DNA from 3 places in the Pseudoalteromonas sp. J2K-J031 genome. Region 2 is predicted to be linked to each of the others. Evidence: predicted binding sites of a transcription regulator. Region 2 holds the regulator's gene; each other region holds the start of a gene.

The links. Region 2 encodes sigma-54, which starts transcription at its own class of promoters, with help from an activator protein. Its sites were predicted from a motif close to GTTGGCACGNNNNTNGNNT; they were not measured.
Positions count from the first base shown of each region.
Region 1: fliE (flagellar hook-basal body complex protein FliE) is a predicted target of sigma-54. The motif match lies at 5,256-5,274, and genes of this name have one in related genera.
Region 3: fliS (flagellar export chaperone FliS) is a predicted target of sigma-54. The motif match lies at 2,658-2,676, and genes of this name have one in related genera.

Region 1 covers NZ_CM200279.1:2,650,866-2,658,652, forward strand. The annotation lists gene fliI (flagellar protein export ATPase FliI) at 1-1,249, opposite strand, end outside; gene fliH (flagellar assembly protein FliH) at 1,252-2,088, opposite strand; gene fliG (flagellar motor switch protein FliG) at 2,129-3,160, opposite strand; gene fliF (flagellar basal-body MS-ring/collar protein FliF) at 3,153-4,877, opposite strand; gene fliE (flagellar hook-basal body complex protein FliE) at 4,896-5,219, opposite strand; gene AC3KZC_RS11975 (sigma-54-dependent transcriptional regulator) at 5,408-6,760, opposite strand; gene AC3KZC_RS11980 (sensor histidine kinase) at 6,757-7,787, opposite strand, start outside.
Region 2 covers NZ_CM200279.1:3,437,642-3,445,428, forward strand. The annotation lists gene lptC (LPS export ABC transporter periplasmic protein LptC) at 1-260, shown strand, start outside; gene lptA (lipopolysaccharide transport periplasmic protein LptA) at 250-750, shown strand; gene lptB (LPS export ABC transporter ATP-binding protein) at 747-1,472, shown strand; gene AC3KZC_RS15735 (RNA polymerase factor sigma-54) at 1,535-3,025, shown strand; gene hpf (ribosome hibernation promoting factor) at 3,051-3,338, shown strand; gene ptsN (PTS IIA-like nitrogen regulatory protein PtsN) at 3,341-3,790, shown strand; gene rapZ (RNase adapter RapZ) at 3,808-4,653, shown strand; gene AC3KZC_RS15755 (HPr family phosphocarrier protein) at 4,655-4,927, shown strand; gene mgtE (magnesium transporter) at 5,050-6,411, shown strand; gene AC3KZC_RS15765 (alpha/beta hydrolase) at 6,947-7,787, opposite strand, start outside.
Region 3 covers NZ_CM200279.1:2,660,673-2,668,459, forward strand. The annotation lists gene AC3KZC_RS11990 (flagellin) at 1-651, opposite strand, end outside; gene AC3KZC_RS11995 (flagellinolysin) at 703-2,520, opposite strand; gene fliS (flagellar export chaperone FliS) at 2,726-3,145, shown strand; gene AC3KZC_RS12005 (hypothetical protein) at 3,145-3,453, shown strand; gene AC3KZC_RS12010 (hypothetical protein) at 3,462-4,403, opposite strand; gene AC3KZC_RS12015 (SDR family oxidoreductase) at 4,421-5,233, opposite strand; gene AC3KZC_RS12020 (acylneuraminate cytidylyltransferase family protein) at 5,220-5,936, opposite strand; gene AC3KZC_RS12025 (Gfo/Idh/MocA family protein) at 5,933-6,940, opposite strand; gene AC3KZC_RS12030 (nucleotidyltransferase family protein) at 6,949-7,787, opposite strand, start outside.

The sequences.
Region 1 (7,787 bases), 790 kb from region 2:
AGCCATTCACCATCGGCATCATTGAAATCGATTTATCTAAAATAGGATCGCCCCCCTTTTGGTAAGCACCTAAGGTAATTAAATCTTTATTTTGCTGATACAAAGAGTAAACCTGTTTTAATACACGAGCTTGTTGCATGTGCGCTTCTGACACCACTTGCGGCATTACCCGTGAAATTGATTTTTCGATGTCAATAGCAGGGTAATGACCACTGTCGGCAAGCTCACGAGAAAGGACAATATGGCCATCTAAAATAGCACGGGCTGCATCTGCAATGGGGTCTTGCATATCGTCACCTTCAGACAAAACGGTAAAAAAGGCGGTGATAGAACCTTGTCCTTTGCCACCATTGCCGGCACGCTCAACCAAAGCAGGTAACTTAGCAAAAACCGAAGGGGGATAGCCTTTAGTTGCTGGAGGCTCCCCCACAGCAAGGGCTATTTCACGCTGCGCCATGGCATAACGGGTTACCGAATCTAACAACAATAAAACATTTAAACCTTGATCGCGAAAATACTCAGCAATGGTGACCGCGGTTTCACAACCTTTTAAACGCATTAACGGAGATGAATCCGCAGGTGCGGCCACGACGACTGAGCGTTTACGTCCTTCATCTCCTAAAATTTCTTCAATAAATTCTTTTACTTCTCGACCACGCTCGCCAACCAACCCCACGACAATAACATCAGCTGAAGTCCCCCGAGTCATCATGCCAAGTAAAACAGATTTACCGACACCACTGCCCGCAAAAAGCCCCATTCGCTGACCTTGACCTACAGTAATCACCGCATTAATTGCTCGCACACCCACATCCATTGGTTGTGTGATAGAACGTCGGGCTAATGGATTAATCGCATTTTGTGCAAATTTAAGTTTCTTTTCAGCTTTAATAGCACCTAAACCATCAATGGGTCGACCAAGACCATCAACCACTCGACCAAGCAAGCTCATGCCAACGGGTAATCCGGCCTCTTTTACTTGAGGAATTACACGTGCTCCTGGCAATACGCCAGATAACGCATCGTTGGGCATAAGGTAAAGAATGTCACCATTAAACCCGACCACTTCAGCATCAATAAATCCATTTAAGGTTTCGATTTGGCATTGGCTACCAACCGGCGCTTTCACACCTTTGGCTTCTAAAGTAAGACCTACAACGCGGGTTAAACTCCCTGCAACAGCGGGAGGCACTTTACGAATGTGTTTATGATATTGCGAAATGTTGTCTAGTAAAGCCGATTTTTGCATGCTTATTCGTCGTGTTTTTGACGGTCGATTCCTGAATTATGCAAAAAACTATCCAAGGTTTCACTCATGCGATATTTAACCGTGTAATCAACCGATGAGTTAGGCGTTTTAACAATGCAGCCACCTTGGGCAATGCTTGGCTCGGCTTTTAAATACCAGCCTCGCTTTGCTATTTCTTCACTACCGTAGCTTTGTTCCACTAATGCAATATCTTCAGGGTGAAGCTGTAATTGTATCTCGGGTGTATTATGCGGCAGTGCATCCATACACTGCTTTAAGGTTGCTAAAATTGCTTGCGGGTTGGTTTTTATTTCAGTAAATACGATTGCCTCTGCAAGTGCTACAGCAAGCTGCACCAACTGTTGCTCAACCGTTTCATCATAATCACGCAGCGGTTTATGCAATGAATCTACCAGCGATTGTAATGCTTGTAGTTTTTCATCAACCAATGGCTTTGCAAGCTCAAGCCCTTGCTCTTTGCCTTGCTCTAGCCCTTCATCAAATCCTAATTTCAAACCATCAGACTTGCCTTCATTTAAGCCAATAGCGTACCCTTCAGCATGACCTTGAGTCATGCCTTCATCAAAGGCATCTTGCCTGATCTGTTCGATTTCTTGCAAGGTTAATGGTGCGACTTCTTGCTCAACTTCAGGTTCAGGTTGAGCAACAGCCTTAGGTTTATTTTGATACTGTAATTCTAGCGGGGTGCCAAAAGCAGTCGAGCGCCCTTTTGCCGTGTGACGCTCATCTTGCACTTCAGGAATAGGCCAGTTTTTTAAAAGCTCACGAACCGCTTCTTCTGATTGAATTTGCTGACCATTTAAAAAGCGGGGGCTCATGCAATTTGTCCAAAGTAAATATTGTTGTTAAACAATGTCATTATAAGAACTCCTCGCCACCGCCGCCACCAAGCATAATTTCGCCTGAATCAGCTAATCTGCGTGCAACGGATAAAATTTCTTTTTGTGCAGCTTCTACTTCGCTGATGCGAACCGGACCCATAGCTTCAAGGTCATCGGCCAGCATTTCGGCTGCACGTTTAGACATATTTTTAAGAATTTTTTCTTTCAGGTTCTCATCAGCACCTTTAATAGCTTTCATTAAAATATCTTGCTGCACATCGCGTAAAATGGCCTGAATACCGCGATCATCCACATCGAGTAAGTTTTCAAATACAAACATTAAATCTTGGATTTGCTGCGACATTTCTTCATCATGCTCTCGAATTGAATCCATTAACTGGCCTTCAATATTCGTTTCTAAGTAGTTCATGATGTCAGCAGCTGCTTTTAAGCCGCCCATTTTAGCCGCTTGCGCACCTGCTTGGCCTGCAAATTGTTTTTCCATAATTTCGTTTAATTCTTGCAATGCGGCTGGCTGTACTTCTTCTAAATTGGCAATTCGCATCGTTAAGTCTAAACGCACTTTCTCAGGAAATTGCGAAATAATCTCGGCCGATTGTTCAGGATCTAAATAGGCCAATACAATTGTTTGAATTTGTGGATGCTCATTACGTATGATATTCGCTACTTGTTTTGAGTCCATCCATTTTAATGAGTCTAGACCTTTAGCACCTGACCCCATAATAATTTGATCAATTAGGTTCGCCGCTTTTTCTTCACCTAAAGCCGCTGTAAGCGCTTTACGTATAAACTCTTCCGATTGGAAACCAATTGTACTAAAGCTTTGTATTTGCTCAATAAACAAACGGTGTACCGCACTGATTTTGTCTTGACTTAAGTCAGACAAACTCGCCATCGCCATCCCCACTTTTTGCACTTGCTTGGGTTCTAAGTGTTTTAGAATTTGCGCTGCATCTTCTTCAGAGAGACTCAATAACAAGATCGATGCTTTTTCTACCCCATCGAGCTTATCGACATCAAACCCTTTTTTTTCTTCTTTATCAGTCATCTTCAGTCAACCACGCTTTTACTACTTGAGAGGATAGTTCCGGTTCATTTGCTACTAAAGCACGTACAGCTTTAAGTAAATCTTCATCGCCATGTAAATCTGGTAACTGTAAGGTACCATCAGCTGAGAAACCAATCGCTGATTCATCAAATGTTTGGTTTAGCATATCCAACGTACTATCACCAATATCAACACCAGAGCTCATCGCATCATCATCATAACCTTCCAATGTATCATCTGGGTAGATGAGTTTCTTAAGCATCGGTCTAACAACAGCAATAATTAAAACGATAATGACCAAGGCACCCATCACTAAGCGTGCAATTTTGAAAAACCAGGGCTGCTCCCACATAGGTACTTCGGCAACATCTTCAATATAAGGTTGAACAAACGGTACGGTGACCACTTCTAATGCATCGCCGCGCTGCATATCAAAACCGATACCACCTTGTAACAAGCGACGAATATTCGATAGTTCTTGCTGGCTACGAGGTTCTCGAGTCGCTTGCTCCCCTTCAGCACCTGGGGTACTGTTGTAATTAATTGCCACAGAGACACTAATGCGTCTGATCACGCCAGTTTGTTGGCGCTTGTGAGAAATAGTCGTGTCGAGCTCATAATTTCGAGTCGCTTCTTTTTGATTACGACTTGGCGCGCTGTTTGATGCGCTGCCTTGCCCGGCTTTTTCAGGAATAGATGAATTAACGGGTGGCTGATTAGATAATGCACCTGGAATACCCACAGCTAAGCCGCCAATGTTATTTTCTTCACGGGTCATTTCACTGCGAACAGCGGGTAAGTCTGGATTAAAACGTTTTTGTGTTTCTTCAAGCGAGCTAAAATCCATCACTAAATCGACTTGCGCGGTGTAATTACCCAAACCGACAACGGGGATCATAATTGAATCTATTTTTTCGATGTATTCTTGTTCGCGCTTACGCTCAACCTCGTATTCTTTACGAGAACGTGCCGCTAATGAGTTTTGTGATCCTGAATTAAGTAACCGACCATTTTGATCCGTCACTGTGACACGTGAAGGCTCTAAACCTTGTACTGCAGAGGCAATAATATCAACTATAGAATCCACTTCTTCGCCATTTAAAATGCGGCCACGTTTAAGGGTTAAGACCACAGTGGCTGATGGGGATTTTTCTTGGCGCGCGAAGACGTTTTCTTTAGGTAATGCTAATAATACTTTTGCCCGTGCTACATTTTGTAATTCTTCAATGGTACGTGCAAGTTGTTGCTCACGACTATGTTTTAACCGTTCACGTTCAAGACGTTGACTGACACCAAAACCCATATCTTGCATTAAAATATCAGTGCCCGAGTTAGGCGCTTGATCAATCCCTTCACGTGCCATCATCAATTTGATATTTTGATACCCAGTTTCAGGTACGTAAATCGTATTGCCTTCAAGCTTGTAATCGACTTTTTGTGCATCTAAAAAATCAAGGGTTTGGATAAGTTCATCGGTTGGCATTGTACCAAGTGGGCGCATGTCAGGCTGGCGCGCCCAAATAATGATGAATACAGCAATGGCCACACAAATGGTCAAAGCAATAATGAGCGTCATTTGACGTAGAACATCAACCCCACTTAGCGCACCAAGAAAGCCTGATTTTTGCTCTTGTTCTGAATCGCTTGGGCCATCACTGGAGATCATGCCACCTGAATTGGCCAGTGCGAGATCAGTTGATTGATTATCTTGCGTCACAATTTTACTCCATCACACCTAAACAGGCATATTCATAATATCTTTATAGGCTTCAACAAGTTTGTTACGTACTTGTACTGTCGCCTCAAATGCAACTGATGACTTTTCTGATGCGATCATCGCTTCTGCTAATGAAACACGGCGGTCGCCCATTTCAACTGCAGTTACTTTAGTTTTAGCATCTTGTTGCAGCCCACTGACGGTATCGATTGCATTGCGTAGCAAACTACTAAAATCAGCGCTTGATGAGGGTTCGGTAGGTAAACGATTAGAAACATTTTTACCTGCTTCCATCGCAATTGATTGCATTTCTTGTAGGAGTGAATTGCCTGATATGTTCATTGTTGTCTCGTGAGAATATCTAACTATACTCTTCAAAAGCAAACATCATACCAACTTAATTAATCATTTAATTACAGCAACTTAACGTTAATAAAAGGCACTCTTAGTTAAGCTGACAGTATTTTGACAAGAAAGAAGCCAGCAACAGCTGGCTTCTTTCTTTGACTCTAAACACGTTATTGACGATCTTAACTTGGCACCGCGATTCCTGCATCACGCATTTTAGCCAGCTTGTAACGTAACGTGCGAGGGCTTATCCCAAGCTTATCTGCCACATCTTTACGGCTGCCCTGACACGCTTCAAGTGTTTCTAAAATAATCTTATTTTCTTGATCTTTTAGCTCGTCTTTAAAACTACCATTGCTATTGCTCTCAACAACCATAGGCGTTGCAGTTGCGCTGACTAATTTAGGCCTTAAGCATTCAAGGTAAATCGCATCTTCATCAATAATACCGTGGTGCTGTAAAATTAACGCTCGTTGGATGACATTATCGAGCTCACGCACATTACCCGGCCATTCATGCAGATATAATTTATCTTCTGCAGCTTCGGTTAACGTTGGTGCACTCGTTTTTGCTTTTTGACAATGGCGTTCAATTAAATGTTTTGCTAAAGGCAAAATATCTTCTGGTCGGTCTTTAAGCGGTAGCCACTCTAACGGAAAGACATTTAAGCGGTAATATAAATCTTCGCGAAATAGCCCATCGGCGACTGCTTGTTTTAAATCACGATTACTCGTTGCAAGCACCCGAACATCGAGCTCAATAATTTTTCGACTTCCTAAACGCTCAACTTCACGCTCTTGTAGTACACGAAGTAATTTTGCTTGAAGGCTTAAATCCATTTCGGTGATTTCGTCGAGTAAAATAGTGCCTTTTTGTGCTTGCTCAAATTTACCAGGACACGCTTGAATTGCGCCGGTAAATGCCCCTTTTTCATAGCCAAACAAGGTTGATTCAAGCATATTTTCAGGAATTGCTGCACAATTTATCGCAACAAAAGCCTCGTCAGCGCGAGCTGAATGGTCATGAATAAAGCGCGCTAAAACCTCTTTACCAGAACCACTTGGTCCCATCACCATTACGCTTGCATCAGAGCGTGCCACTTTTTGTGCTAACTCAAGTAACGCTAAACTACTTGGATCAGCAACCACAGGGCCATCCGTTTCTTTCTCTTTTTCAGGAAGATAACGGCTGACCATATTGAGTAATACTTCTGGTGCAAAAGGTTTCGCCATATAGTTAATCGCGCCTAAACGCATGGCTTCTACCGCATCGTTAATGGTGGCATAGGCCGTCATCATCAATACTGGTAGGTCTGGATAATTAAGCTTGATACTTTTAAGTAAATCAATGCCCGACATCCCTCCCATCTGCACATCGCTAACCACTAAAGACACTTTGTGCTTTTTAAGCGTCATCAAGGCATTTTCAGCGCAATCGGCTGCAATACAATGAATGCCAGCCAGCTCAAGTGTATCGATGAGTGCTTCTTGTAAACCTGCATCATCCTCGACCACTAAAATTGTATTTTCGTTCATGACTCCTCCGATCCAACTGTGGTTGGAAATACGGGTATATGGATATTAAACGTGGCACCTTGGTGAGGATTATTAACTAAACTGACCCGACCTTGATGACTTGTTGCAATTGAATTGACTACCGCTAATCCAAGGCCAGTACCTTGGCTGCGAGTAGTAAAAAAAGGCTCAAATATTTTTTGTTGTAAATCCAGTGGCACACCAGGACCATTATCGCTAACTGAAATAACGACGCCATTCTCAACGCTCGGATCCCTCGAAGCTGATAAAACAACGTGCGCGCCTTTACCAATAATTTGCACGCTATTGTGAATTAAATTACCTATAGCCCCTGCCAGCGCAGTTTTATTTCCCGTAATCTCAATATCTGGTTCTGGTAGCTCAATAATCAAAACAGCGTGGTTAAGATTCATCATCGCTTCAGATCCTAGCTTTACTTCGCTTAATAACTGCTGCAAAGACAATTTTTCAACCACTTGCTGTTCACCACTTTTGGCAAATAACAGCATGTCATTTACTTGGGCTTCTAAATCTTTTAAACGCGACATTAATTTGCCATGAAAACTGGTTTTTGCATCGCCCGTAAGCGCTTTGTTGCCTAAATTAGCGGCGTAAAGCATGGCAGCTGAAAGCGGTGTACGCACTTGGTGCGCAAGCGTTGCGACCATTTTGCCAAGCGCACTTAATCGCTGCATATGGGCAAGACGCTCTTGCAAACGTCGCGTTTCAGTTAAATCGGTCATTAAAATCAGTTGGCCAGGCTCTGGTGACAATGCTGAGATCTCAAGCTTAACGCGACGACCATCACGTAAAGACACCTCATGACCATCATCTTGTCTTGGATTAAACGAGCGCTGGATCACAGTAAGCCACTTTTCACCTTCTAAAGGTTCGCCAAGCATACTAATAGCAATTTGATTCGCTTTAGCAATCATACCGCGACCATCAAGTACTATGACACCCGCAGGCAAAGTATCAACTAGATGACTTAACCAACTCGCTTGCTGGCGCAGTTCACTGAGCTCAC
Region 2 (7,787 bases):
AAGCCACATTATACGAAAGTAAAAAGCTCATTTTAGAAGTAAATGTCGTGGCGGTTAATCTAGATAAAACTGCAATGTTACAAAAGATTAAAGCTAATTATATTGAAGTAGATATTCCCAATTCCACCATGCTTTCAGAACAACCAGTAGAAATTTCAGGGCCATCCATCCTTATTAAAGGCAAAGGGCTTATTGCGAACTTTGAGTCAGAAATAATTGAACTCATTAACCATACACAGACTATTTATTATGACCAATAAAATCATACTCACCCTGACACTTTTAGCTGCAAGCTTATTTACTCATGCAGCAAAGCTAGACTCTAAAGTTATTATTGATGCTGATAACCAAAAAGCTGATATTAAACGCAATGTGATTATTTTTGAACAAAATGTCGAAATCACACACGACAAGCGCTCAATAAAAGCAGATTTCCTAGAAGCTTATCGCAGAGCTGAACTTGGTGAAAACAAACAACTTCTTATCGCCAAAGGTGCCCCTGCTAAATACTCTGAAACCTTAGTAAATGGTTCTGTTATCACAGCAAGCGCAAATGAAATTAGCTACGATGTTGCCAGTTCAATACTAACAATGTCAGGTAACGCATCCATTACACAAAGTGGCCAAAAAATAAGTGCTGAAAACATCATTTATGATATAAACCAGCAACTTATTAGCGCAGAAAAATCAGAAAACTCAAGCCAACGAGTGCGCACCATTTTAACGTCTCCTGAAAAGGATAAAAAATGACAACATTAACCGCCACCCAGCTAGCCAAAAGTTATAATGGCCGCCAAGTTGTTAAAAATGTTGGCATTGAAGTAAAAGCCGGTAGTATTGTTGGTTTACTTGGCCCTAATGGGGCGGGGAAAACGACCACCTTCTATATGATCGTCGGCTTAGTACCTAGTGATAAAGGGCTTATCACTATTGATGATCAAGATATCACTTTATTACCTATGCATAGCCGTGCACGTTTGGGAATTGGTTATTTACCGCAAGAGTCATCAATATTTAGAAAGCTCACCGTTTATCAGAATTTGATGGCTATTTTAGAAACTCGAAAAGGCTTAAAGCATACGCAACGAGAAGAGATCCTCGATAGCCTCTTAGAAGAGTTTAATATTTGCCATATCAGAGACAGTCAAGGTATGGCACTCTCAGGTGGCGAGCGCCGCCGGGTTGAAATTGCACGCGCACTTGCAGCAGATCCAAAATTTATTCTACTTGATGAGCCTTTTGCTGGCGTTGATCCCATATCAGTGATAGATATAAAGAAAATTATTCGCCATCTCAAAAAACGTGGTATTGGTGTTTTAATTACAGATCATAATGTTCGAGAAACACTCGATGTATGTGAAAAAGCATACATAGTTTCTCATGGCGAATTAATCGCTACTGGCACACCCAAAGAAGTACTCGAGAATCAAAAAGTACGTGATGTTTACCTAGGTGAACAATTCAAGCTATAGTTAGTTTACTTCGTAACTTAAGTGCCATCTATTTTAATAACTAAAAGGATTGTTAGGCGTCAATGAGGCAATCATTACAACTTCGTCTTGGGCAACAACTTACAATGACCCCACAATTGCAGCAAGCTATTCGCTTACTGCAATTGAGCACTTTAGATCTTCAACAAGAAATTCAAGAAGCACTTGATAGCAACCCATTACTGGAACTTGAAGAAACCGAATATAACAACGAAACAGAAAATAACGAAAACCAAGAGTTTCAAAACGAGAATTATGATTCGGACTTTGAACCGACAGCAGATGCTGAAATTGAAAGTTCCGATGCGTTAAACAAAGACTCGCTAACTGATGAACTACCTATGGATGTCGGTTGGGATGAATATATTAGTGCCGGCCCATCAACATCTTCATCTGGTTCAGCTCCTGACAACGACACCATTTATCAAGGTAGTACCAGCGAAACCTTACACGACTATTTAATGTGGCAATTGCGTTTAACTCGCTTTAGCCCAACCGATGAAGCCATTGCGATTGCAATTGTAGAAGCTATTAATGACGATGGTTATCTCACACTTTCAACTGAAGATATTTGCGAAAGTATTGGTGAAGGGAGTGATGGATTAGCCGTTGAGTTAGATGAGGTTGAAGCAGTATTAAAACGTATTCAAGTATTTGATCCTATTGGCATAGCTGCAAGAAACTTTCCCGAGTGTTTGCTTATTCAACTTAACCAATTTGCGAAAGACACTCCGTGGCTTGCACAAACTAAAGAAATTGTTCAACAACACATTGAACTTTTAGCCGCTCGTGATTATCGAACTCTTATGAAGAAAACCAAGCTCAAGGAAGAAGAGCTTAAAGAAATCATGACGCTCATTCATACGCTTAACCCAAAACCAGCAGACAGCATAAATACTGAACAACCTGAATATGTGATTCCTGATGTGTCGGTAAAAAAAATTAAAGGTCGTTGGGTAGTTGAACTAAACTCAGATAGCATGCCAAAGATCAGAGTGAACGATCAATATGCGGCAATGAGTCGCTCAGTGAAATCGAGCGAAGATAGTCAGTTTATCCGTTCTCATTTACAAGAAGCAAAATGGTTTATCAAAAGCCTTGAAAGTCGTAACGATACCTTGCTCAAAGTGGCTAATTGTATCGTGCTACAGCAACAAGCGTTCTTTGAATATGGTGATGAAGCCATGAAACCAATGGTGTTAAATGATGTTGCTGAAATGGTAGAAATGCACGAATCAACAATTTCTCGTGTCACAACTCAAAAGTTTATGCATACCCCTCGCGGTATTTATGAGCTTAAGTTCTTTTTCTCAAGCCATGTCAGCACTGAAAATGGTGGTGAATGCTCATCAACGGCAATTCGAGCACTCATTAAAAAGCTAATAGCTGCAGAAAACCAAACTAAACCTTTGAGTGATAGTAAAATTGCAGATATATTGGCAGAACAAGGAATTAACGTGGCTAGACGAACTATCGCAAAGTATCGCGAATCGCTATCCATCCCCCCGTCCAATCAGAGAAAAAGTTTAATCTGAGGCGTTTAATAGAAGGAAAATGCTTATGCAACTTAATTTAACTGGTCGTCACGTAGAAATTACAGAACCTTTAAGAGACTATGTCACTAACAAGTTCGCTAAGCTCGAAAGGCACTTTGATCACATCAATAACGTGCATGTTATTTTAGATATTGAAAAACTAGTTCAAAAAGCAGAAGCAACATTACATGTAACAGGTGGCGAGCTATTTGCTACTTCAGAACATGCTGACATGTACGCTGCCATTGATGCACTAATTGATAAATTAGATCGTCAGGTTATTAAACATAAAGAGAAAAATTCACGTCATTAATCATGAAATTAAATTCTTTTATTTCTAAGGACTGCATCAAAGCTGCAGTCCTTTTTCATAGCAAAAAACGTATTCTTGAACACATTAGTGAGCTTGCGCATCAAAAGCTGCCTGAGCTATCTGAACAAGAAATTTTAACCGCATTACTTAACCGTGAAAAACTAGGCAGCACAGGAATTGGCCGAGGCATTGCCATCCCACATGGTCGCCTAACCGGTATCACTGAAAGCTTGGCTATTTTACTCGTCAATCAAGAAGCGATTGATTTTGATGCCATTGATAACAAACCCGTTGATATTTTTGTTGCACTGCTCGTACCTGATGCAGAATCACATAACCATCTAAAGACGCTTGCTGCAATAGCTGATAAACTTAACGACAAACAGTTTTGTAAGCAATTACGGACCGCGCAATCTGACGAGGAACTGTTTTTAATCATCGACGCAGCATAATCAAGTAGGGGAATACAGTGCAACTTATCATTATTAGTGGCCGTTCAGGATCGGGGAAATCAGTTGCACTTCGCGTCTTAGAAGACTTAGGTTATTACGCCGTTGATAACATTCCGGTTAATTTACTTCCTTCATTAGTACGCAGTGTATCTGACAACTACGATAAAATTGCAGTGAGTATTGACGTTCGAAACCTACCAAAAATTCAACAAGAATTTAATGAAATTTTAGAGTATCTTCCTGAGTTTGCTAAACCAACATTATTTTATTTAGACAGTGACGACAATACGTTAATTCGCCGCTTTTCAGAAACAAGACGATTACACCCCCTTTCTATGAATGCACAACCACTTGATGCTGCAATTAGAGAAGAAAAACAATTACTTGATGTACTTGTATCAAGAGCTGATATTATTATCGATACCAGTGATTTAAGCGTTCATCAATTAGCTGAAGCCATTAGAGCGCGAGTGCTAGGTAAAAAAGATAATCAACTGATCATCACATTTGAATCATTTGGCTTTAAACATGGCATCCCAAAAAATGCAGATTATGTTTTTGATGCTAGATTTTTACCCAACCCACATTGGGAGCCAATGCTCAAACCCCTCACTGGCCTTGATCAGCCAGTAAAAGACTTTTTAGCTAGCCACAGTATAGTGCACAAATTCACTTGGCAAATTCAAACATTTTTACAAACTTGGCTGCCACATTTAGAGCGTAATAATCGAAATTACCTAACCATTGCGATAGGCTGTACTGGCGGGCAACATCGTTCGGTATATTTAGCTCAAACTCTGGCAGATAATTTCAGCCGAAGTCACAAAAATGTGAAAGTTCACCATCGCGAACAAGAGAAATAGGATGCGCTGTCAAAACACTTTTTTAATTCAAAATAAATTAGGCCTTCATGCTCGTGCTGCGACAGTGTTAGCACAACTTGCCACAAGTTTTGATGCAACCATCACGCTAGAGCAAGATCAAAAATCAGCAGAAGCAGACAGTGTACTTGGCTTATTATTATTAGAAAGTAGCCAAGGCAAAGAAGTAAAAGTCACGTGCGAAGGTCCTGATGCTGAAAAAGCATTGATTGCGATTGGCAATCTAATAGCTGATAAATTTAACGAACAAGACTAACTGACTAAACAAGCGAGTTACGCTATACTAACCGAGCTAAAATCAAAGACTTGCCGACAATTAAAAAATAAACAATAAGTAAGTAATAATTCAACCCCACTCATCAACTAGAAAGAGCCGCCATGCCTGAAGCGATAGAATTAGACAACACTCAACTTCGATTGCACGAAATTACTCGCGCACTAAATAGCGGGATGTTTGTTCATGTTCGTCGCATGCTAGCACATATGGCTCCGTGTGATATTGCATTATTACTCGAATCATCTCCTCATAAAGGTCGCTCGGTCCTTTGGCAACTGGTTGACTCTGACTTACAAGGTGAAGTACTCGAAGAACTCTCCGAAGATGTTCGAAATGGTATCATTGCACGGATGGATCCTGCTCTCATTGCAGCTGCAACTGAAGACATGGATGATGATGACTTAGCTGAAATGCTCAGAAGCCTTCCCGAAACAATTTACCAAGAAGTTATTGGTTCGATGGCAAGCCAAGATCGTGAACGTGCCACACTAGCACTTTCATATCCCGAAGGGTCTGCTGGCGCGTTGATGAATACAGATACCGTAACCATTCGCCCAGATGTTACTTTGGATGTGGTTTTACGTTATCTTCGCTTAAAAGGCGATTTACCTGAGGGTACTGATGAACTCTACGTTGTTGATAAAAAAAATAGCTTTTTAGGTGCCGTATCTTTAGCCACGCTTTTAACACGCAACCCTGATTTATCTGTACGTGAAGTTATGGATGAACATTGCGAATCGATTCCTGTTACTATGGATGAATCTGAAGTCGCTCAATTGTTTGAGCGTCGTAACTGGATTTCAGCTCCCGTAGTGGATGAATCTCAACATGTACTAGGTCGGATCACCATCGATGATATCGTTGATGTTATTCGTGAAGATGCCGAACACAGCATGATGAGCATGGCAGGTCTTGATGACGAAGAAGATACCTTTGCCCCAGTTGTTAAAAGTACTAAGCGTCGCTCGGTTTGGCTTGGGGTTAATTTAATTACAGCCCTAATGGCAGCATTTGTGGCAAGCTTCTTTGAGTCCACGTTAGATATTTTACCAGTACTTGCAGTATTAAATGGCATTGTGCCCTCTATGGGCGGTGTTGCGGGCAGCCAAACCCTTACCCTTGTTATTCGAGGCATGGCCGTTGGCCACATAAATCAGGCTAACCAACGATTTTTACTCAGTAAAGAACTGGCGATCGGCGCTTTAAATGGCGCACTTTGGGCACTTTTAATTGCCGGTGTAGTCGCACTTTGGAAGTGGGATTTTATCCTTGGCTGTGTCATTGCATTCGCCATGTTCATGAACTTATTGGCTGCGGGTATTGCTGGCGCCAGTATTCCTTTATTCTTAAAACGCATGAATATTGACCCTGCATTAGCAGGCGGCGTTATTTTAACAACTGTAACTGATATCGTCGGTATTTTTGCATTCTTAGGCACTGCAACATGGTTTTTACTCCCGTAAAAACACACTAAATATCACAAAAAAGCACGCTTCACTTTGCGTGCTTTTTTATTAACTGAACAACGCATACTATTTTTCAACAATAGGGAAAGCTTTAATCTTTAGATCCTACTTAACCTGAGCTTTGGTTAAGAGATTTACTAACGCATTGATATTGAATTGGCAAATATTTTTTCAAGTCTGTAGCCGGAAACTTTTAAGGATAACAAGGCGAATTTACGCGTCAATAGCTGGCCTATTGTAAGTAAATTCAACGCCGTTAGCGTTGAAAGTAGCCGCTGAAGATAAATTTATTATCCAGAGCTCAAGTTACTTATCACTCATTAAATATTTGCCTGTTATAAATATAAACGCAGACAGCCATTAGACGTTTTAGTACTTACTAATAGACTGCAATACTCACAAATGAGTTTATCTCTGGTTAGAAATGGCAAATTAGATATCTACCTTTAATCCAATAACGTTGGTAAATATCTAATTCAGAGCTGAGGTAACAATACTATTTCTATTTGATAATTTTTAATTACTTTTAAAATTAAAAGGTTAGATAAGGCTCCATCTCCCAATACTCCCAACTTTCTAGTTGCTGAGCTTGAGCTAATGCCAGTGCCTTTTGATGGTGCTGCGTTGCCAGTTCTTTCTCACCTAATTGCTGATAGCTCAGTGCAAGTTGGTAATGCCATTTGGCTATATTTCCCGCTTCTTTTTCAATGCTTAACAATAATGCTTTTGCAGGTTCTGCCAACCTTTTTTTGTTATACCCAAGCGCAAAGTTGATCAGCACTTCATGGTAGGAATCTGCAAAATTTACCTGAATCCAACTTAATGCTGCAGGTATGTGTTCACTTTGCTTTGACGCAAAAAAATACTTACTTAATGTATAACTTTGCAGCCAACCAAAATTAAACCCTGCCCATTGCGATTTTTTCGCTTCAAATTGTGCCAAAACGGCAAGGTAATTTTTTTGCTTCATCATTTGGTCAATATCAATAAAGTAGTCGGGTGCTAAAAAAACCAAACCATCGTACAAAGCTGGCAATGCTGTACTGTAATGCGTTTCTTTTAGATACTCTTTAAATTGCCATTTGAACTTCGCAGGCGGCGCTTCTTTTAATAACTCCACCAATGGGCGTACACCCATTCCAGTTTCATTAGCAAGAGAAATAAACAAAGGTCTTCCCTGCCAATTTATACCTTTAGCATTTGCTTCAAATCGCTTTTTGTAACCATACTCGTCATACCAAAGGCTTGGGCTAAACGCTAAGAATGCATTAAATGGGCTTGTTGCATCAAGCAAACTTTGCATCACAGTTAAACCTCCCAGTGAATACCCGGCTAATGCTCGCTGCGAAGTAGTACGATAATTTTGTTCAATA
Region 3 (7,787 bases), 780 kb from region 2:
AGCAAAATCGGTATCTTTAATCGATGATACAGAAGCTGAATTTGCTAATTTTTGTGACGATTGCACAGCAAAATCAGAGAGCTGTTGCTGTTGCATTGCACCGATAGCTGCCGAGGCACTATTGAGATTTACTAAGTATTGCTCACTTTGCATTAATACATTTTGCACGCCATCAGCAGTTGCTAAATCACTCTTTGCAAACGATTGTACGTTAGGATCAAACCCTAAATCAGAGATAAGCGCGCTACCTGATGCAAAAATAGCCTGACCTGCAAAGGTCGTTTGCGATGAAATAGCAGACATCTGCTCACCTAGCGCGCTAATTTTCTGAGAAATTGCCGCTCGACCATCTGCATCTAAGGTACCGTTACCTGCGGCAATGCTCAGCTCATTTATTTGTCCTGCCACATCAATCAAGCCTGCAAAGCCGCTTTGTGCAACCTGATAATACGACACGGCATCACTCGTATTGCGTGCTTGACTATCTAAACTATTAAGCTGGCTCAGTAAACGATTTGAAAGCTGTAGTCCTGCTACGTCATCTTTAGCTGCGTTTATTTTAAAACCAGAGCTAATTTTTTGCTGGCTGTGAGTCACTTTATCTAGTTGATTTACAAGATGGGTAGTACTTGAATGAGAAATAGTTGTCATGGCATATCCTCCAAACTCTATAAAGGATAGCTCATTTAACGAGCAATGAAATTACTGTAATAACGCAAGCGCTACTTGGGGTAACTGATTGGCTTGCGCTAACAATGTGGTGGCTGCCTGTTGTGTAATTTGCATTTTTGTCAGTTCTGCGGTTTGAATGGCAAAGTCGGTATCTCGTATACGAGATCGGCTTGCTGATGCATTTTCAATAATATTTGTTAAATTATTAATGGTTTTATCAAGTCGATTCATACTTGCGCCCATTAAGGCGCGCTGTTTATCAACGATGGTAAGCGCATCATCAATTGCAAAAATAGCAAACTGTGGTTGGTCAACTAATTCGGTATATTCCAAGCCTAGATTTTCTGTACTAAAACTTCCCAAAGTAAAGCCAATAACTTGTTGCGACCGAGCACCTACTTGTAAATTAATGTACTCACCACCAGCACCGTGCACTTGGGTTTCGTAGTCTTGCAACCGGATTTGACCACCCCCTGGCTTATCGTAAGTAGCGCCCGTATCAAAATCAGATGTTGAATTATCATTATCATCCAATACTAAAAACTCTTGGAAGCCCTTTGAACCATCTAAGCGCCCACTGCCAGTGCCTTGCATCGTGTTTTCACGTTCTTCTCCTGCCGAAGCATCTTTACCACCTAAAGCGCCATTGTCGAGGTTGGTTAAATCCATTTTATTTTCAACAAAGGTTTGTAATCGAGTTTTGGTTGCATCAAGTGGATCTTCACCGGTAGTCATCATATCGGTAAAAAAATCAGCTTCATTGCTCCAAATTGAGCCACTGGCTGTATTTAGAGATGCATCAAAGCTTTGCCCTGTCGTCAGTTCACTCATTAAAGATTTCAGACCGTTTTGACCAATCTCTTCATACATATAGCGCATTGCCAAATATCCACCCGAGTAAACAGCTGCCACTTCGGCATTTGTTGAAGGGCTAAAAGGCATAACGCCTTGTAAATCTTTGAGACTATTATTGCCACCCGCAGCCCCATCATCAATAATATTTTTTAGCCCAAGCCCAGCGCTGTCTTGTGCAACTCGGTTATCAGCGCCTCGAATTGCTTCTGCGGTTCCTTCAATAAACCAAAGTGGTAAATTGGTTAATTCAAAATTGGAGGCCATAGTGGCATGCACCATTTCATGCAATAGGGTTTCATTTAATGCTAAGTTTGAATCATCATGTATATCAGCTGAGGTCGCAAAGTCACCTTTATCAATGACCATAATCATTTGCACCGCTTTTCCATCTAAATAAGCAGGTTTCACATATGCGGCACTACCGCCTTTACCATCGACATATTCTAAGTCTATTTTTAAAGTGCCTTGGCCAATTATACCTAGCTGATTTTGAATAATATCTTCCGATTCTGATAACCAAGTACGCTGCAGCGCTTTGACCATATCACGCTCTACAGTATCCACTAAAGAGCCACTAGCTTTTTGAAATAATTTCTTTGAGCCAAAACTCGTCGCGTCACTAATGCGGTTAATTTCACGTTTTAACTCAATAAATTCTTCGTTAATTGCTTTGCGGTCAGTTTGTGAATAAGTGCCATTAGCAGCTTGAATTGCTAAATCTCGCATTCTTTGTAGGGTATTGGTGATTTCTTGTTGAGCACCTTCTGCAACTTGTAGCATCGAAATACCATCGTTTGCATTGCGCGTTGCGACTGTCATGCCATTTATTTGTGACGTGAGCTTATTGGAGATTTGTAACCCTGCAGCATCATCTTTGGCAGAATTAATGCGAAGACCTGATGATAGCTTTTCCATTGCTGAATGTAAGCCAGCCGTCGCTTTGCTCAAACTTCGTTGACCATATAAAGCTGCAGTGTTGGTTGCAATTTTCATATACCGCCTGCACAAAAAACAATCTAATATGTTAGTAACGGCTCAATTAAAAATTACTGAAGTATTTTTTATATTTTTTTCTAAATTATTTTTTATCTAAGCCGATAAGTTTACATGGATGGATGAAAAACTTACTTTTTGGCACAAAAAGTGCTTAAGTTTATGCATTAGATCTAGGGATATTTAAAAAAAATACAGGTGAACCATGTCAAGATTATCAATCCAAAAATATAAAGATATGAAAATTAATGGGGCAGCAAATGCAAACCCGTATGAGCTTATTAATATTGTATTTACCAGCATTATTGGAAAGTTAACGGCAGCAAAAGCCTATATAGATCGAAATGATTACGAGCATAAAGGCATTATGATTGGCGAAAGCATTTCATTGTTTGGGGCATTACAAGACAGTTTAGATATGGAAAAAGGCGGCGAGATATCTAACAATCTTTATAGTTTATATGAGTTTTCACAAACTCATTTAGTACAAGCAAACGTGAATAATTCAAAAGAAATGATTGATGAAATTTTAGAAATCGTTAAAACCATTAAAGAAGGCTGGAACAGTATTCCACTTGATATTCGTAACCAATATTTAGAGCAACAATCTGCTGTAGGTGCGTAATGTCTTCAATTATTATCCAATTGATTAATGAGTTACAAAAAATTCAACTCGACATTCAAACAGCAATAAAACACAGCGATCTTGACGTCATACAAGCGCTCGATACTCGGCGCTTATCAACCTTACAAGTTCTTTTTTCTCAGCCAAGTGATGACTTAGCCACTTTTTTACCTCAATTAAAACTATTAGCAAACAATGCCACAGGCATAAATCAAAACGCACAGCTTGCTTTAAATGAATTAAAACAAGCTGTGGTTAATCATAAAAACTCGTTAAAAGCGGTCAAAAAATATCAAGTTAATAAATAAACCCAGAGTTAATACACACCTATAATTTCATTGGTTTTTATAGTAATTGACTCATCTTTAAAGTGTTGCTTCAAATTATTTAAAAGCATGTGCACTTCTTGTGTTTTACCGGTTAACCCCTTCGCTTTTGAGCCTTCATCTTTATCTTCGGTGGCAATCACTGTAGTTAAATTTGAAATAGAATTCGCTGGGAGTGAGGAAAGATCTGGCAACTTAGGTGACTGACATACCAAGCTATATAACATATTATCAGCTTGATTGAGTGCCATTACATCTTCTATAAACGCGCTGGCATCAAATGAATATGCTGGCGATGTTTCATTCATTCTTGGCATAAGCACATTTGAAAGCTTCAATTTTGATAAATAATATTCGATAAAAAGTGAAATATGCTCAGTAGTGCCAAAAAAAGTGAAGTGCTGCTGTAGATGATCAAATACCCGTCGGCCAAATTCAGTGTGGTTACATTGTTCAGGCACCTCACCCATCAGTTGTTTAGTCATCACATTTTGATTGGCTTCATCGTTATAAAAAGCGATGAAATCCTCAGTATTAGGGGTGATTTGATGGCGCATACAATAATAAGTAAAACTTGAGACTATCCGTTTAAGTGGCTCTCGCACTAACGTCATGATATTCATATTTGAATCAAATTTTTGGTGCTCTGGATAACTGAAATGGCTGGCATAGAAAGTTTTATTATCACAAGGTAATGATTTTGCGTACTCAAAAAACTGTTCCTCATCATATTTAATCACTTCGGTATGCGCTAAATTTAATTTATTTTGACCTAGGGCCGATAAATGAAGTGCGTAATAAAAACTGATCCCACCTGTTTTAGGGATATGATAAAAAAAAGTAGCCTTATCATCTTGCTCGTTTAAGTCGGCGTAACTGCGATAAAAATCAGCATCAACCATAGTAACTAAGTCATTTAATGTGTGATTCATAATATGTACCTTAAGAATTAATGGGCTGTCCAGCCACCATCTAAAATCAACGATTGCCCTGTCATGTAATTTGATAACTGGCTACTTAAATACGCGATTGCTCCTTTGACATCTTCTTCGGTTGCCATACGACCAAGAGGGACACGTTGATGATATTTTTCTAAAAATGCAGGATCTTGGCCTCTAAAGATACCACCTAGCACAATATTGTTAACACGAATATCAGGAGCAACAGTGCATGCCATCCATTTTGTCAGCTGCATTAAACCCGCTTTACTTGCTGCATAAGCTGCGGGGTTGCCCATATTAGTTCCCTCATACATTTGCATTTGAGGGCCTACAAGCGCATAAATCGACGAAATATTAATAATCGATTTAACGTTATGATCATGTGCTTTTAAAAGCGGTAGACACAATTGAGAAATTAAAAATGGCGCGGATAAATTCACATCAATACAGGCATTAAAGGTTTCAAACGATTGCTGCTCAAAAGGCACACACCAGCCGGTTAATTTGTCTGTGCCAACAAAAGCTGCGTTATTGATAACAACATGTAATTGACCAGATGTGATTGTCGCAACTTCAGAGATTGCTTTTCGAATAGCGTCTTCTTTTGCTAAGTCGCAATCAATCACTTCAACTTTTTGATTGCCTGATAAAATAAAACTGTTTTTAGCTTCAATTAACATATCATGGTGGCGGTCGAGCAATATGACGTTAGCACCTTGTTCAAGCAACGTTTGACAAGCCATTTTACCAACATGTCCCGCCCCACCGGTAATTAAAGCCCAGCAATCGGTCAAATCTTGTAGCTGATTAAGCGTTCTCATTTTTTACCTTTTTACTCATTAAAAACTCAGCGATATCAAAGTCATATTGTGTATCAATATCAATAGCACGCTCTTTTGGCACAAAAATCCCCAACGTTTTACCTGATAAAACGCCAGCATTTTCTAAAATAAAACGAGCCGTTGATACATAAAAAACAGTGGTAATATCCCAAACAACTGGCACATCCTGCCTTCTAATATACTGATGTTCATTGATCACTAATTGAACTAACCCCGACTCATTTTGCACCACCATATTAAAGTAAGGGCTGCGATCTGCCGTTGTGATCCCAAGCGCTAAATCAGCATCACTTGCGATAAATTGCGTCAGTGCATTGGTGACGTCTTCTACCTCACGAAGTGGTGAGGTCGCAGGCAAGCTAATAAAAACATCATCAAGTGCCATGGTATTATTTTGTACCAATTGCTCGACAGCGTGTTGCCACGCAAGCCATTCACTCGATGTATCAGCTGCTAAATGTGCCGGACGATCAATGACTTTTGCTCCAGATTCAATTGCAGTCGCCGCAATATCTTTTCCATCAGTAGAGACATAGATGTCATCAATTAAAGGGTGCGCTGCGCCTAATTTGATTGCGTAATCAATCAATGGCCGCCCGCATAAAGGCTTAATATTTTTATTGAGAATGCCTTTAGAGCCAGCTCTTGCAAACGTAAACGCTATTACTTTTTTAGGGTTCAATTTGTTAACTCCAGATACTCTGTATGGCATTGCTCAGCACTTTGCCTAATAGCATCAATCCATCGCATTGTTTGATAGGCACTAGTCAATGACTTAATATTGGCTTGGCTTTTTATTGTTAAAAAGTGCTGTAGTTGATTGATATATTGCTGATTTGGATCCTCTTTAATATCAATCATCTGCTCTTGCCCATCTCGTTTACAAAGCACGAGTTCCTGTGTAATTAAGTCCCAACGCAATACAGCTTGCTCACCATATACATGCAAATAACGGTTAGGTTGATATTGCAACATATCAAGCTTAACAATAATTGCCGCTTGCAAACCATCTGCAAAAGTAAAACAACCCGAGATAACAGCTTGGTTTTCACAATCCATAGTTAAAATCGAATGGTTTAATAATGTAGCCTGCACCGCTATTTTTTCGGGCGAAAAAAGTGCCAGTAAATAATCAAGTTCATGGCTTAATTCAAGTAATACACCCCCACCTAAGGCTGAATTGGCCGACACCGCAACTTGATAATTCTTTTGCGGTCGCCAATTTGGCAAATATTGGCCGACTGCGGCATCAATTCGCCAGATAGCCCCAAGCTCTTTACGCTGTAATATTGCTAGAACATGTTCAAACCCTTTAGTAAAAGGCAAGTTATAACCGACTTGTACAGTGGTGCTTTGCTGTTGCGCGGTGTTTAACAACTCAAAACCTTGAGCTGCATTCATAGCCAAAGGTTTTTCAATCAAACAAGGAATATTTGCTGCAAGTAACTGCTGGGCATAGTCAACATGGCTATTAGTGGGTGAGCAAATAAGACAAAAATCGAAACGCCCTTTTAAAAGGTCGCTGGATGGTAAGGTCGATATTTGCTGATATTCAATGGGATAATCATCAATCGCAGCACTAGAGCTGCGCAATACTGTCAGTTGCACAATTGCATCTAATGCAATCAGGTTATTAATATGACGCTTAGCAATATTGCCATATCCAATTACAAGTACGTTATACATAGGCGACATTAAAAAAAGTTAATCGCATCACTTTGCGCTCGCTCAAAATCAGACATTCTACCAATATCAAGCCAATATTCATGAATTGGAAACATCGAGATACGCTCTTCATTGGCTAAACATGCATTTATTAAATCAGGCATATCAAGGTATTCGTTCATTTTTAACTTTTGAATAACCTCTGGCGAAATAACGTAAATCCCCGCATTCACAAAATATTTTTCGACTGGTTTTTCAACAATATTCGTCACACGGTTATTTTCAGATTGAATAACGCCATACGGTACTTGAAACTCATATTCGCGCACGCACATGGTGATCGCTGCTTTTTCTTCTTGGTGATAAGCGAGTAACTCAGAAAAATCGACTTTTGTTAATAAATCACCATTCATTAAAATAACAGGCTCAAATACATCGGGTAATAAACTAAGCGCGCCCCCAGTACCAAGTGGTGTGCTTTCTTCAATGTATTCAATTGCAACACCAAGCGCTGCGCCATCACCAAAATAATCTTTAATCATGTCAGCTTTATAATGCACAGAGATATAAAACTGCTCAAAACCAAAACTAGAAAAACTCTCAATGATATTTTCTAAAATTGGCTTTCGGCCAACTTTTAACAAAGGTTTAGGGCAACTTGATGTTAACGGTCGTAAACGCGTACCAAAACCACCGGCCATAATAAATACCGGATTAGTCAGCTTACCGACACCAAATAAATGGTCTCGGGTTTCAATCCCTAAAATGCGTTGTTCTTGAGTTAAAATCGGGATGTGTAGTAATTTATTCACTTCTAGCAAGTGCTTGATTTTGCTTGCACTATCGCCTTTATACGCGGTAACCGGTT